DNA from 2 places in the Pantoea sp. Lu_F5_004 genome. Region 2 is predicted to be linked to the other one. Evidence: predicted binding sites of a transcription regulator. Region 2 holds the regulator's gene; the other holds the start of a gene.

Region 1 (6,866 bases), on a different replicon from region 2:
CCCCTGCGCCGCCAGACTTACCGCGATAGAGGTCTGTTTGCGGGGCGTTGGTGAATATCACGCCCAGATTATAGGCACCAGGCAGACCGTTAATGACCGGGCGGGCTTCGATTTCCATCGGCAGCAATACGCCTTTGCTGCCCCTGGTGGAGCCACTCCAGGCGTGATGACGACTGGAAGCATCGGGATTCTGCTCCATTACACCGCCTTTTAACGTTACAGTCGGCGTTAACCGGTATTCGAGCGTGGTTCCCCACGTGTGCACGTTCCAGTTGTTCCAGGTCAGTGAGTTAGCGGATTTTCCGCCACACTGCGAAAGCATCTGGAAGTCACAGGGTATGATCTGATCGAATGTCTGAACCTTGTTCATCATTCCGATACGCCATGTCATACGCCGCTCATCGAAACTGCGAGCAAAGGTAAGCCAGCCCAGCCGGGTAATAGATTGCCCACCCCAGCTCTCCTGTGTGAGATCGTTAAAATTCACCCGAGGATCCTGCACGCGTCGGGTGGTCAGATCGTCGTTGTGATTACGGTTTACGATATTCGCTTCGATACGCGCATCGGGAATATGCGTCCAGCGCGACAAATCCTGATTAAACGTTAATGCGAACTGATCGATATAGGCAACGTGTGAGTCGTGATTGTATCCACCGCCGCCATTCCAGCCAATTTCATTCAGGTAGCCCAGGTTATAGGCAAACCCATTATCATTAAGCATTTTACGCAGGCCAGACATTTCACCCAGAATAGGATCTGGCGGGGATTCGAACCCTAATGCTTTTCCGTTCCATTCCTGCGCTATCGATAAAGGTGAAAAGATTAATAATGCACTCGCGCACAGCATGCTTTTAATTTTCATTTTAGCAACCTGTTCTTTAATTTTAATTGCGTAACAGCTCGCAAGAGAGTGTCAAGTCTCCTGTCATCAAATGCATAATTTACCCACCCTGAACCAGTCGATTAAATTTCCATTTATTATCAATATACTGCGCCCAAAAAGAGTAAATCTAAGGCAAAAAAAAACCTAAGCGCTCCACAACGGTAAACATCGTGGAACGCTTAGGTTTTGCCTGTTGTCCAGTAACAACCCTTCGCTGAAAACAGGGCCACTCTATCACTGCCTTTTGATATTGAGTAGTGCTGAAATTTATATTTTCATAAAGTGTGAGCTAATTAACGCTTAATGGTGACGATCATTCCCTCCCCCCTCACAGCAATCATTATTTCACCACGCGCATTAGCATTAATAACTGCAAGTCAGATAACCTTTCTCACTAACGAATTTAATGAAAAGCATTAGATAGTGTCAAAAAAGGAAATGATAATATCTGAGACAGTGACGCTTCAGAGCTAACTGGCATGAAATGAATATTATTGCCTTTAACTTCAGGTCAGAGAGATAAGTGCAGGCAGTATAATTGGCTTATTTTTTTCCGGTTTATTCTATGACGACCAGCGAGATGATTGCCAGAGACGTTAAAGTTGATACAGAACAGGAGGATTAAAACTTCAGGGTCATAATGACATACTGGAAAAATCGCAGGCAGTTGTGCAGGATAAAATGCCGGGAAGAAAAACGATCTATAGCCAGGTTAGCAGGAGAACAGCTCAAACCGCTATTCAGAAACAGCAACGCCGGAAGGTTCGCTTCCGGCGTTGGGGCAGTTACGCGGCTTTAACGGCGCGTACTTTCTTTACAGGAGGCTCTTCTGACTGCTCAGCTATGCCATCGTCTGACACAGCTTCTGGCTGAGAGACGGCTGCTGCCGCTTCCGGCAGTTTGCTGGTACGCAGAATATGCTGAACCGCATCTTTCTGCTCTGCAATCAGCAGGCCCAGCGTTTCCGCCTGAGATTCTTCCATTACAGGTTGATGCTGTAACAGCCAGTCGGTGAAGGCTTCGGCCATATCGAGCATTTTGTCGTAGGCATCGGCCTCTTTCTTATTGGCAAACGTCATCTTCTCTTCACCCTTTCTGACTACTACAAATTTTGTTTCAACAGCCATCTTTTCGCCCTCAGGTACTGTGTATACATACAGTATATCATGCCGGTCATGCTTTGCCAGCAGAGAATAGAGTTTATCGGTTGTGCGCGGGCTAACCTTATCCTGGCACAGGCTTTTTTCATTTTTCCTGACGCATTCTCCGTCGCGAGGTCGGGCGACTACACCAGCAGCTCTTCAAGAAACATCGCCAGCGCCTTACGGGGATCGTCCTCTTCCGAGACGATCACCTCGATCCCCCACTGCCCCAGCACTTCTTTAGCCACCGGGTTGTTCCGGTTAGTGAACAGGTACGATTTTGGCCGGGCGGTTGCCAGCCCGGTGCGGCCCCACATCTTGGTCAGACGATAAAACAGCAGGCGAATATTGAAATCACTAATGCTGTAGCCGACAAACAGCACTGAGTTGCCCATCACATCGTGAGTCAGTTTGATGTCGAGCGGCGAATCAAAATAGAGGCGTTCAAAATAGCTGCTCTCATCGAGCACGATTGAGGTGTCATCATCAAAATCACCGTGCAGCTTGATGATGTGACGCTTATCTTCGGTGAGAGAGACCAGGTCCGCGGCGTTGGCCACTTTGTAATAGGGTACGCCGTGCGCTTCATGCGCCGCTTCCAGCCAGCGATCGTAATTGGTGGTGTAGATACGCGAGAAGTTACCCTGCGTAATCATGGTATGAATTTCAGAAGAGCGGACATCAATATCGGGGCGATGCCATTCGCGATCCATCCAGCTGCGCAGCGGTCCAAGCGAGCCTTTTTTCTGTTTGTAATACTCCGCCAGCGACAGGTGCGTGCCATAGGTATTAAAGATTTTTGGATCGTAACCCAGCTCATTAGCAAGATGCGCAATCAGTTCATGCCACTCGGGCAGGCCAAAATTGCGCGAAATACCGGCACCGGCAAACAGAATCAGTTTGCCGGAATCATAGGCGCGTTTGAGTTCAGGTTTCATGCCATGCCCCGCGAGGTTTTTAAAAAGGTGGCGAAGCGATCCAGCGCGATACGCCGCATCGAGATCTCATTCTTGAGTTCGCCCATTTCAGCAAACGTCTGCTCATAGCCTTCGGGAATAAAGACGCAGTCCCACTGAAAGCCGCGCGTTCCGGCAGGTTTCGCGGCGATGGTGCCGCGCAGTTCACCCGAAAACTGGTACATTTTGCGACCATCGCAGTAGCCAAGCACCGTTTTGGCCGTCACGGCCTGGCTGTCGAGCCCCTGCACCAGCGCGGTAAAGCGCTCAGCGTCCAGGCGGTTCCAGAAGATGCGGGTCAGGCCGGCGGGCAGACCATTGAGGCCGTCCAGATAGAGGCCGGTATGCTCTACAAACAGCGGTCGCCCAATCAGCGAAAAGGCTTTGGTCAGTTTGTCGCGTACCAGGTCGAGTTCGTTTTCAGTCTGAATTTCTTCGATGCGACGGGCGATGGGCAGAACTTCGACCCCGACAGGTTCGAGTATTTTGCGCACCTCCGCCAGCTTTTGCTCATTGGCAGAAAGGAATCTGATTTTCATGGGGCTTCCAGGTCAATTACTCCGCCACGCAGTGAGGATTTTACGGAAACAGGCGGGCAGGATAAATCACTAACGCTGGAGAGTGTAGTTCAATTCTGTGCTCATCAGGTTGAAGTGCGCAGAACCGGCCCGCCTGCTGCGGCCGGTTCTGCAGACTCAGTAAACAATACCGGGTGGATTCACCGTGGACTGAGTGATGGCTTCATCCTGTTCGCCCCAGCGTGCCAGCACCTGCTGGTACTGTCCGCCTGCGATGGTGCCATCCAGCGCAGCCTGCAGCGCGGGTGCCAGGCCATTGCCCTTTTTGGTAGTCACGGCGACCCAGGCGCGAAACGGTCCGCTGCCAACCAGCTTTGTCTGTCCGCGTGACGCCACTTTCCAGGCCGCCATCGAGTGAGGGCCAAACATCGCATCTGCCCGTCCCGACAGCAGCGTCAGCGTCGCGGAGGCATCATCGGTAAGGTAAACCGGCGTTACCGCAGGCAGACCTTTAGCCCGGTTCTGCTCATCCCAGCTCAGTAAAATACGCTCCTGATTGGTGCCCGAGGCGACGATAATCCGCTTACCGGCAATATCTGCCGGACTATTAATTTTGCTGATATTACTGTCGCTTTTCACCGCAAAAGCATGGTTGTCGGCGCGATACGTCGCAAAATCGAACTTCTTCTTACGCTCTTCGGTCACGGCAATATTGAACATCGCAACATCATAGCGCCCGGCGCTGATGCCCAGTGGCCAGTCCTCCCAGGAAGCCGGAACCAGTCTGAGTTTCAGGCCCAGGCTATCAGCAAGGAGTCTGGCGATATCGGGATCGCTGCCGATCCGCGTGACGTTGTCAGACGCCAGCAGCGACAGCGGCGGCGAGTTGGTCGCCGAGGTGGCGACCGTCAGGGTGCCCGGTTCGATAAAGCGGTAATTGGCCGGAATTTTACCGATAGCCTGCGGATTGGCCGGTGCATGAATCGGCGTCTCGTTGTGCAGGACATCGAGCTTCTCAGCCGCAGAACAGGCCAGCGCCGGAAGCAGCGTCAGAACCGTTAACGTTAATGCCCTCATAACACGCGCGCCAGAAACCGTCGTGTGCGCTCATGACGCGGATTATTGAGCACCTGGGTGGTGCTGCCCTGCTCTACAATCCGGCCATCCACCATAAAGACCACGCTGTCCGCCACTTCACGGGCAAAGCCGATCTCGTGTGTCACAATCACCAGCGTGGTGCCGGAACGCGCCAGCTTTTTAATCACATCCAGCACTTCGCCCACCAGTTCCGGGTCCAGCGCCGAGGTCGGCTCATCAAACAGCATGACCCGTGGATTGAGCATCAGCGCACGCGCAATCGCGATGCGCTGCTGCTGCCCGCCCGACAGGTGACGCGGCCACGCATCGGCTTTATGCCGCAGCCCTACAATATCCAGCAGTTCGCCCGCACGCTGTATCGCTTCCGGTTTCGTTAACTGACGATGGGCAATCGGCGCTTCAATCAGGTTATCCAGCACGCTGAGGTGTGGGAACAGATTGAAGTTCTGGAACACGTAGCCGACGTTGATGCGCTGGCGCAGAATCGCCTTCTCTTTCAGTTCATACAGCTTATTGCCGCGCTGCTGATAGCCGATGTAGTCGCCATCAATCTGAATAAATCCTTCGTCGACCCGTTCCAGATGATTGATGGTGCGCAGCAGCGTGGATTTACCGGAGCCGGACGGCCCGAGGATCACCGTGACGGACCCCGGTGCCAGTGACAGCGATACATCATCCAGCGCTTTATGTTTACCAAATCGTTTACTGACGCCGGTGATGCTGATGGCACCGGTAGTGTGTGAGGTGCGGTAATCAATGGCTTCGGACATGGCTGATCTCCTCGGTCGGATGAAGTGGCGTGGCGCGGTTGCGCCATTGTCGCCAGCGCGACGGTTGCGGTTCACGGGTGACGCTGCGGGCCATCCAGCGTTCGGCGTTGTACTGAATCACGGACAACACGGTGGTGATAATCAGATACCAGGCGGCACCAACCATCAGCAGTGGGATTACTTCCTGATTGCGGTTGTAGATCATCTGGATGGTGTAGAACAGCTCCGGCATCGCCAGCACATAAACCACGGATGTGCCTTTTGCCAGACTGATGATCTCGTTGAACGCGGTGGGAATAATGGCGCGCAGCGCCTGCGGCAGAATGATGCGGAAGGTGCGGCGTGTGGCGGAGAGACCCAGCGCGGACGCGGCTTCCACCTGACCGTGATCGACGCCGAGTATCCCGCCGCGAATAATTTCCGCGCTGTAGGCCGCCTGCACCAGCGTCAGACCGATAACAGCTGCCTGAAACTGCCCCAGCACGTTAATCGTCTGATACGCCCCCCAGGAGAGTCCGGTAAACGGAATGCCGACAGACAGGGTGTCGTAGAGATAGGAGAAGTTATAAAGAATGATCAGCACCACAATCAGCGGCAGTGACCTGAACAGCCAGATATAACCCCATGCCAGCGTGCTCAGCAGCCACGATGAGGAGAGACGTGCCAGCGCCAGCAGACCGCCCAGAAACAGACTGAATATCGTACCCAGCAGCGTCAGCAGCAGCGTCTGGCCCAGACCGTGCAGGATCACCGGATCAAAGAACCAGCGGGCAAACACGCTCCATTCCCAGCGCGGATTAAAGGCCACTGACTGTACCACGCCTGCCAGAATAAACAGCGCAACGATAGCGCCTGCGGTGCGTGCCGGGTAGCGTGCCGGCACCACCTGCAGATGTTGATGTTTGCTCATGGTCACTCCTTAACTCGCCGCAGCAACGTTATAGACGCCGATCACTTTGATAAAACGCAGTCGCCCGTCGTGCGGCGGCTGGCCGTAACGCTCCAGATCCCCGCTGAGATCAAACTGTGGCTGATAGCCGTGACCGGTATAGAGCCGCACCGCCTCGGGCTGACGGAAGCCGGTGGTAAGGAACAGCCGCTGATAACCCGCCTGTAAGGCGCGACGCTCCAGCTCCTGTAACACCACCAGCGCCAGCCCCTGACGACGCAGATCGCTGCGGGTCCAGATGCGCTTCAGCTCGGCGGTCTGCGGGTCATAGGGTTTGTAAGCGCCCATCGCGATGATCTCTCCGTCACGCTCCAGCACGATAAACAGCCCCTGCGGCGGCAGATACCATTCGGTCAGCTCCTGCTCCTGCTCATTACGACGGGAAAAATAGTCGCCATAGCGTGCGGAATATTCGCCAAACAGGCCGCCCAGGATCGGTTGCAACTCCGGCGCGTCGGGTGAAACTTCGCGAAAAGTCGATTCACTCATGGTCAGCTCCTTAGTCGCCCAGCCCGGCGGGATTGATTTCAGAACGATCGATCTTCTCAAC
Region 2 (6,866 bases):
TCAGTCAGATCCACATCGCCCGTCACGGTAAACGGACCTTTATCCCAGGCCAGACCGGTGGTGACCAGCGGGCGAATCTGGTAGGTGTCGCGGAAACCATTGACCTCTTTGGTCTGCAGATCGCGTGAAACCAGGTTCTGTCCGGTTACACCCAGCGTCCAGTTTTCAGCAAAGGTGGTCGCCAGGCCGGCATCAACGTTAAAGCCGGTGTCGGTGCTGCGATACTTACTATTGTTGATGTCGTTCTTGTCGTAGTTGTAGATGCTGGCGGTGTAGTTATAGAGCCAGGTTTTCTGCACTTTCGGCGTCACGCCAACTGATACCGGCTGACCGGCGATGGTGAACTCATGCGCCACCGCTACACCATAATCGGTGGTCAGGGCCGCTAATCCATTCGCGCTGGAGCGCAGGTTATTTTGATCGCCAGGACGAGGAAGCACTGTGCCGTTAGCCACACCGCGCAGATAGTCGATATCGCTCTGTACTACGTTGGCGCGGACATGCGCCGTACCGTAGGCCTTAGTAATAAAGGCGAAAGGCAGAGTGTCGTTGGGGATCGTAACGGCCACGGCCGCACCCGCGCTGCCGTCTGCTTTGTTACCGCGCAAATCACTGAGCTTGTTAGCGACATCGCCTGAGGCAGCGCGCACTTCAGGATAGCCACGCAGATAATCAGCGAAGGTTAAATTACTGAGCACGTCACGGTAACGATCCACGGTGTCCGTAATATCATCGACTTTATCTATCAGCTTATCTTTGTCAGTCACCTGAATGCCCGCTGAGGGAAAAATAATGCTGACGCTATCGTCGGGTTTGGCGCGCGTCATTAATGCCGGGTTCGCCAGCACTGCGGAGCCATAAAGAGAAGATGCTACGCCGGTTCCGCCCATGGCGTCATTACGTGCATCATACCAGGTCCCTGCCGCCATGGCGGAAGAAGAAAGGAAAAGCGCGGTCGTTGCAGCCGTGTAGATCAGCGCTGAACGTTGAGCGGATTTTTTCACCATTTGCCTGCCATCACCTGAGAAATTGCCATTGAAACATTCAATGACTGAATAGTTTGTTAGCCCTATTGTGAACCCTGGCTAACGCGTTATTGCTGTGAATTCGAAGGAAACAGTGTCTTAATTCAAAGGATTGGACGTTTTCCAATCAAAAAACCGTTGTAATTGTTCAAACTGCATTGGGATATTTCAAATAATGCCAGACTTTTCTTAAGTCTTTCTGAACATTACTTCTTAACTCAGTGAGATGCAAAGCAAAATGCCAACAAATTCCGCTTCAGGTGGATTCAGAATGGATCTGATTTATCGTCAGATTTGAGATAGAGGACGGCTTAAATTCTGAATATGCTGCTTTTTCAGGCAAATGATGCTGTTTTTTCAGACGAAACCAACCTCAGCGCCGCGAAACTATGTGTGATAAAATAACATCACTTATCCAGCGGAGAATTTTCATGACAAACATGACGTCGCAGCAAATTTTGATTCAGGCCGAAAAGATGTGCCTGCAGCGCGGTGTGCGTCTGACTTCGCAGCGTGCTGAAGTGTTGCGCCTGATGGCCGAGCAGCCTGGCTCGATCAGCGCCTACGATCTGCTGGATCAACTCCGGGTCAGCGAGCCGCAGGCCAAGCCTCCCACGGTTTATCGGGCGCTTGATTTCCTGCTGGAGCAGGGTTTCATTCATCGGGTGGAATCCAACAACAGCTACGTCATGTGTCACCATTTTGAGGCACCAGCACATACGTCGGTGATGCTGGTCTGTGACCGCTGTGCCGCCGTTACAGAGAAGCAGGCGCAGGGCGTAGAGAAGATTATTGCTAGCCTGGCAGGTGAAGCGCAGTTTGCATTACGCCACAGCGTGATTGAAGCGCATGGTTTATGTGAAAGTTGTGCTGCGGTTGAAGCCTGTACGCACCATGAAAGCTGCGAGCATGACCATCAGGATGAGGGTAAAAAGCGGGGGAAACGCGGATAATCGGCACATCCTTGTGCGGTTCCGGTGAGGGCCCACCGGAACGCATTCAGCTGATTATCAAGCTATTGTCTGATTACCAGCGGTGATCTTTGTTCTGACCTTCCCAGTCGGTTACTTCGCGCTCGGCTTCATCTTTCGTAGAGCCGTAACGCTCCTGGATTTTGCCGACCAGCTGATCGCGTTTACCTTCGATAACCTGCATATCATCGTCGGTCAGCTTGCCCCATTTCTCTTTCATTTTGCCTTTGAACTGCTTCCAGTTGCCGCTTGCTTCGTCTTTATTCATGGCAGACCTCCAATCCTCGGGTTTAATGATTATCTTGCTGCTTAACAAAATAACGATACAAAGCGCTGGTTAACTGCGCTGCATAAAGTTAATTGTAGTAGCCAATTTCTTAACCGTGGAATAATACAGAATAATCCGTATCGGCTTGCGTGCAGCAACGGCTGACTCAGGCATCAAACCAGCTGTTCTGACGCCAGTGTTTACGCCAGATGAGCCACAGCGACAGGCCGCGCAGCGCCAGGAAAACCGTGACTGCCAGCCAAAGACCATGGTTACCCAGCACCGGTACGCTAAGCAGTGTCAGAAAATAGCCGGCTGCGGCTACTACCATGCTGTTACGCATCTCGCGCCCGCGCGTCGCCCCGATGAACATGCCATCCAGCAGATAACACCAGACGCCGATCAACGGCATTATCATCTGCCAGATCAGATAGCGGTCCGCTGTCTGCTGAAGTGACTGAAGAGAGGTCAGCAGGGTAACGATCTGCGGGCCAAAAATGGCATAGATCAGCGAGAAGAACAGCGCCACCACCACCGCCTGCCGACAGGCAGAGTGCCAGACGCGCAGGAGTTTGCTGCCATCTTTTGCACCATGCGCCTCACCCGCAAAAGCTTCAACCGCATAGGCAAAGCCATCCAGCGCGTAGGCAGTAAAAGTAATAAACATCAGTAATACCGCGTTAACCGCCACCACATCAGGGCCGAGTCGCGCGCCCAGCACGGTCAGCGAGGCGAAACAGAGTTGCAGCATCAGAGAGCGCAGCATGATATCCCGGTTCAGTCGCAGCAGCCGGCCGCTGTCACCGCGCCAGCTCTGCTTCAGCAGGCTAAGCGTAATTCCGCGCAGTTTTAGCACCCGCCAGACCATGATGCTGCCGACACCCAGCGTGATGTACTCTGCCAGCGCCGTGGCGGTGGCCGCCCCCGCGACACCCCAGTGCAGCCCCATCACCAGCCAGAGATCGAGCACGATGTTAACCAGGTTCCCCACGACCAGCAGGATCACCGGCGCGCGTGCATACTGCACGCCCAGCAGCCAGCCCAGAATGACCAGGTTTGCCAGCGTGGCAGGCGCACTGAGCCAGCGAATCTGAATAAACAGTGCCGCCTGTTCGAGTACATCGGGATTGCCGCCAACCAGATGGGTCGACAGCTGAATAATCGGATAACGCAAAGCGATGAACAGTACGCCCGCCAGCAGCGCGATAATCAGCGGTTGCGTCAGCGCGCGCGCCAGAGCGGTTTTATCGCCCGCGCCAAACGCCTGTGCCGTAAGGCCAGTAGTACTCATTCGAAGGAAAAGCAGCAGCATAAAAAGGAAGCTGGTCACTGTCGTCCCGACCGCAACCCCGCCAAGATAGACAGGGCTGTCGAGATGACCAATTACTGCAGTATCGACCACTCCCAGTAAGGGAACGGTGATGTTTGAAAGGATCATCGGCAGCGCAAGCCGCCAGAGATTTTTATCGGTTGCCGTAATAAAGCGCATTCGCCGTTCCGTGCTCAGTGTCGCTGCGCAAAAGAGGCAGCGACAAAATTAGGGCAGACAGAATAGCATCAGAGAAGACGAATGCACGCTGGCAGAAGAATCAGAGCCACTCGCCGTTGCGCACCACGCCAACTGCCAGACCTTCAATGGTCAGTGACTGCGCACGGGTATCGACAACAATCGGGTCAAAATCGCTGTTTTCAGGCAGCAGATGCACGATAGCACCCTGCTTTTTCCAGCGCTTAACGGTGACTTCATCATCAATGCGGGCAACCACAACCTGGCCGTTACGCACATCCTGGGTTTTATGCACCGCGAGCAGGTCGCCATCCATAATCCCGATATCTTTCATCGACATTCCGCTGACGCGCAGCAGGAAGTCAGCAGACGGCTTAAACAGGCCCGGATCGACCTTATAGTGGGTTTCGATATGTTCCTGCGCCATGATCGGCTCACCGGCAGCAACCCGCCCAATCAGCGGTAGCCCTTCTGAGGCTTCTACTTCCATTAACAGTCGAATGCCGCGCGATGCACCGGAAACGATCTCGATGACGCCTTTGCGCGCCAGCGCTTTCAGATGCTCTTCTGCCGCATTCGGCGAACGGAAGCCCAGCTGCGCGGCGATCTCGGCACGCGTAGGCGGCATGCCCGTTGAAGAAATATGGTCGCGAATCAGGTCATAGACCTGCTGCTGCCTGCTGGTTAATGCTTTCATCCCGCCCCCTGGTTGTTTATACAGTCGCTGTGAGTATATACAGGTATTGGTGAAATGGAAACCGATTGTCAGGGAAAACGCGCCCTCAGACGCGTTATGGAAGGCTTATCGCAAATGTGTCCAGAGCAGCGCGATCCAGACGAAGAGTGCCAGTAAGATGCTGATCAACACCGCCGCCGAACCCATGTCTTTTGCCCGGCCCGCCAGCGGATGATGCTCCTGACCAATACGGTCGACCACCGCTTCAATGGCGCTATTGAGGATTTCAACAATGACCACCAGCACCACCGTCCCAATCATGAGGATGCGGGCGACCACATCGACATCCAGCCAGCACGCGATAACAATAGCGGCCAGCGCAGCCAGCGCTTCCTGCCGAAACGCAGCTTCATGTTGCCAGGCGGCACGCAGTCCCTGCCATGAGTAACCTGCAGCTTTTACTATTCTGATAAGTCCGGTGGCATTATTTGCCATGATGTGGGAACCCTTTCATCGGATTGACGTCAATGTCTGGGCTGCGTGCAATTGGCACCACCACAGATCTTCGCTGCGCTTTCTGGTATGCTTGCGGCGCTTTGCTAACAAGAGGCTTCATGTTGTCTATGTCAGGTTGGCGTAAACTCTATTACAAACTGCTTAATTTACCACTGTCGTTTTTGGTAAAAAGTAAGGCCATTCCGGCCGATCCCGTGTCTGAACATGGTCTGGATCCGACCCGACCTATTATGTATGTTTTGCCTTACGATTCGAAGGCCGACTTACTGACTTTACGCGCACAGTGTCTGCGGCATCATCTGCCCGACCCGCTCACTCCGCTGGAGATTGATGGTTCTCTGCTGCCGCGTCACGTGTTTATCCACAATGGCCCACGCGTCTTCCCCTATTTTGTGCCCAGCGTTGAATCTGTGAAAATCTTTCACGATTACCTGGACCTGCATCGCAATAACCCTAAGCTGGATATTCAGATGCTGCCGGTCACGGTGATGTTTGGCCGCGCACCAGGACGTGAAGTCCAGGGCGAAGCAACGCCACACCTGCGGGTGCTGAACGGGGTGCAGAAGTTCTTTGCGGTGATCTGGCACGGGCGCGACAGTTTTGTCCGCTTCTCACCGACGGTGTCGCTGCGCCGCATGGCAACTGAACACGGTACGGATCAGTCGATCGCCCAGAAGCTGGCTCGCGTGGCGCGCATTCATTTTGCCCGCCAGCGGCTGGCGGCGATTGGCCCGCGCTTGCCGGCGCGTCAGGATCTGTTTAATCGTCTGCTGCAATCCAAAGCGATTGAAAAAGCAGTAGAGGATGAAGCACGCAGTAAAAAAATCTCCCATGAGAAAGCGCAGCAGAACGCTGTCGAGATGATGGAGGAAATTGCGGCAAACTTCTCCTATGAAGCCATCCGCGTAACTGACCGCGTGATGGGCTGGCTCTGGAGTCGGCTCTATCAGGGCATCAACGTCAATGGCGGCGAAAAAGTCCGCCAGCTGGCGCAGGATGGCCACGAGATTGTCTATGTGCCGTGTCATCGCAGCCACATGGATTATCTGCTGCTCTCCTATGTGCTCTATCATCAGGGCCTGGTGCCGCCGCACATCGCAGCCGGGATCAATCTCAACTTCTGGCCAGCCGGCCCGATTTTCCGTCGTCTGGGCGCCTTCTTCATTCGTCGTACCTTTAAAGGCAACAAGCTCTACGCCACGGTATTCCGCGAATATCTCGGCGAGCTGTTCACCCGCGGCTATTCGGTTGAGTACTTTGTCGAAGGAGGCCGTTCACGAACCGGTCGCCTGCTGGACCCTAAAACCGGCACCTTAGCCATGACGCTGCAGGCGATGCTGCGCGGCGGAAATCGCCCTATCACGCTGGTGCCGATCTATATCGGCTATGAGCACGTAATGGAAGTGGGCACTTACGCTAAAGAACTGCGCGGCGCGGCGAAAGAGAAAGAGGGCTTCATGCAGATGGTGCGCGGCTTACGCAAGCTGCGCAATCTCGGTCAGGGTTACGTGAACTTTGGCGAACCCCTGCCGCTGGTCAACTATCTCAACAAGCGGGTACCGGAATGGCGCGATGCCATCGATCCGATTGAGCCGCAGCGTCCCAGCTGGTTAACTCCGACCGTCAACGATATTGCTGCCAGCCTGATGGTGCGTATCAATGAAGCGGGCGCGGCTAACGCCATGAACCTCTGTGTCACCGCCCTGCTGGCGTCACGTCAGCGCTCACTAACCCGTGAACAGCTGATTGAACAACTGGAGTGCTATACCCAGTTGCTGCGCAACGTGCCTTACTCGCCAAATGCGACCGTACCCGATCTTTCAGCGGAAGCGCTGCTGGATCACGCCATGGGTATGAATAAGTTTGAGAGTGAAAAGGACAGCATTGGCGACATCATCATTCT

The links. The regulator LexA, encoded in region 2, represses DNA repair genes until DNA is damaged. The targets are predictions, from matches to a motif close to TNCTGTATGTACATACAGNA.
Region 1: ACR8BN_RS19955 (YebG family protein) is a predicted target of LexA. The motif match lies at 2,026-2,045, and genes of this name have one in related genera.

Annotation. Positions count from the first base shown of each region.
Region 1 covers NZ_CP194947.1:202,686-209,551, reverse strand. The annotation lists gene ACR8BN_RS19960 (carbohydrate porin) at 1-862, opposite strand, end outside; gene ACR8BN_RS19955 (YebG family protein) at 1,669-2,010, opposite strand; gene ACR8BN_RS19950 (SIR2 family protein) at 2,169-2,963, opposite strand; gene ACR8BN_RS19945 (non-canonical purine NTP pyrophosphatase) at 2,960-3,520, opposite strand; gene ACR8BN_RS19940 (ABC transporter substrate-binding protein) at 3,677-4,576, opposite strand; gene ACR8BN_RS19935 (amino acid ABC transporter ATP-binding protein) at 4,573-5,367, opposite strand; gene ACR8BN_RS19930 (amino acid ABC transporter permease) at 5,351-6,277, opposite strand; gene ACR8BN_RS19925 (GNAT family N-acetyltransferase) at 6,287-6,805, opposite strand; gene ACR8BN_RS19920 (ABC transporter substrate-binding protein) at 6,816-6,866, opposite strand, start outside.
Region 2 covers NZ_CP194946.1:3,843,648-3,850,513, forward strand. The annotation lists gene ACR8BN_RS17840 (conjugal transfer protein TraF) at 1-1,007, opposite strand, end outside; gene zur (zinc uptake transcriptional repressor Zur) at 1,457-1,978, shown strand; gene ACR8BN_RS17850 (CsbD family protein) at 2,052-2,264, opposite strand; gene dinF (MATE family efflux transporter DinF) at 2,431-3,753, opposite strand; gene lexA (transcriptional repressor LexA) at 3,854-4,468, opposite strand; gene ACR8BN_RS17865 (diacylglycerol kinase) at 4,574-4,942, opposite strand; gene plsB (glycerol-3-phosphate 1-O-acyltransferase PlsB) at 5,071-6,866, shown strand, end outside.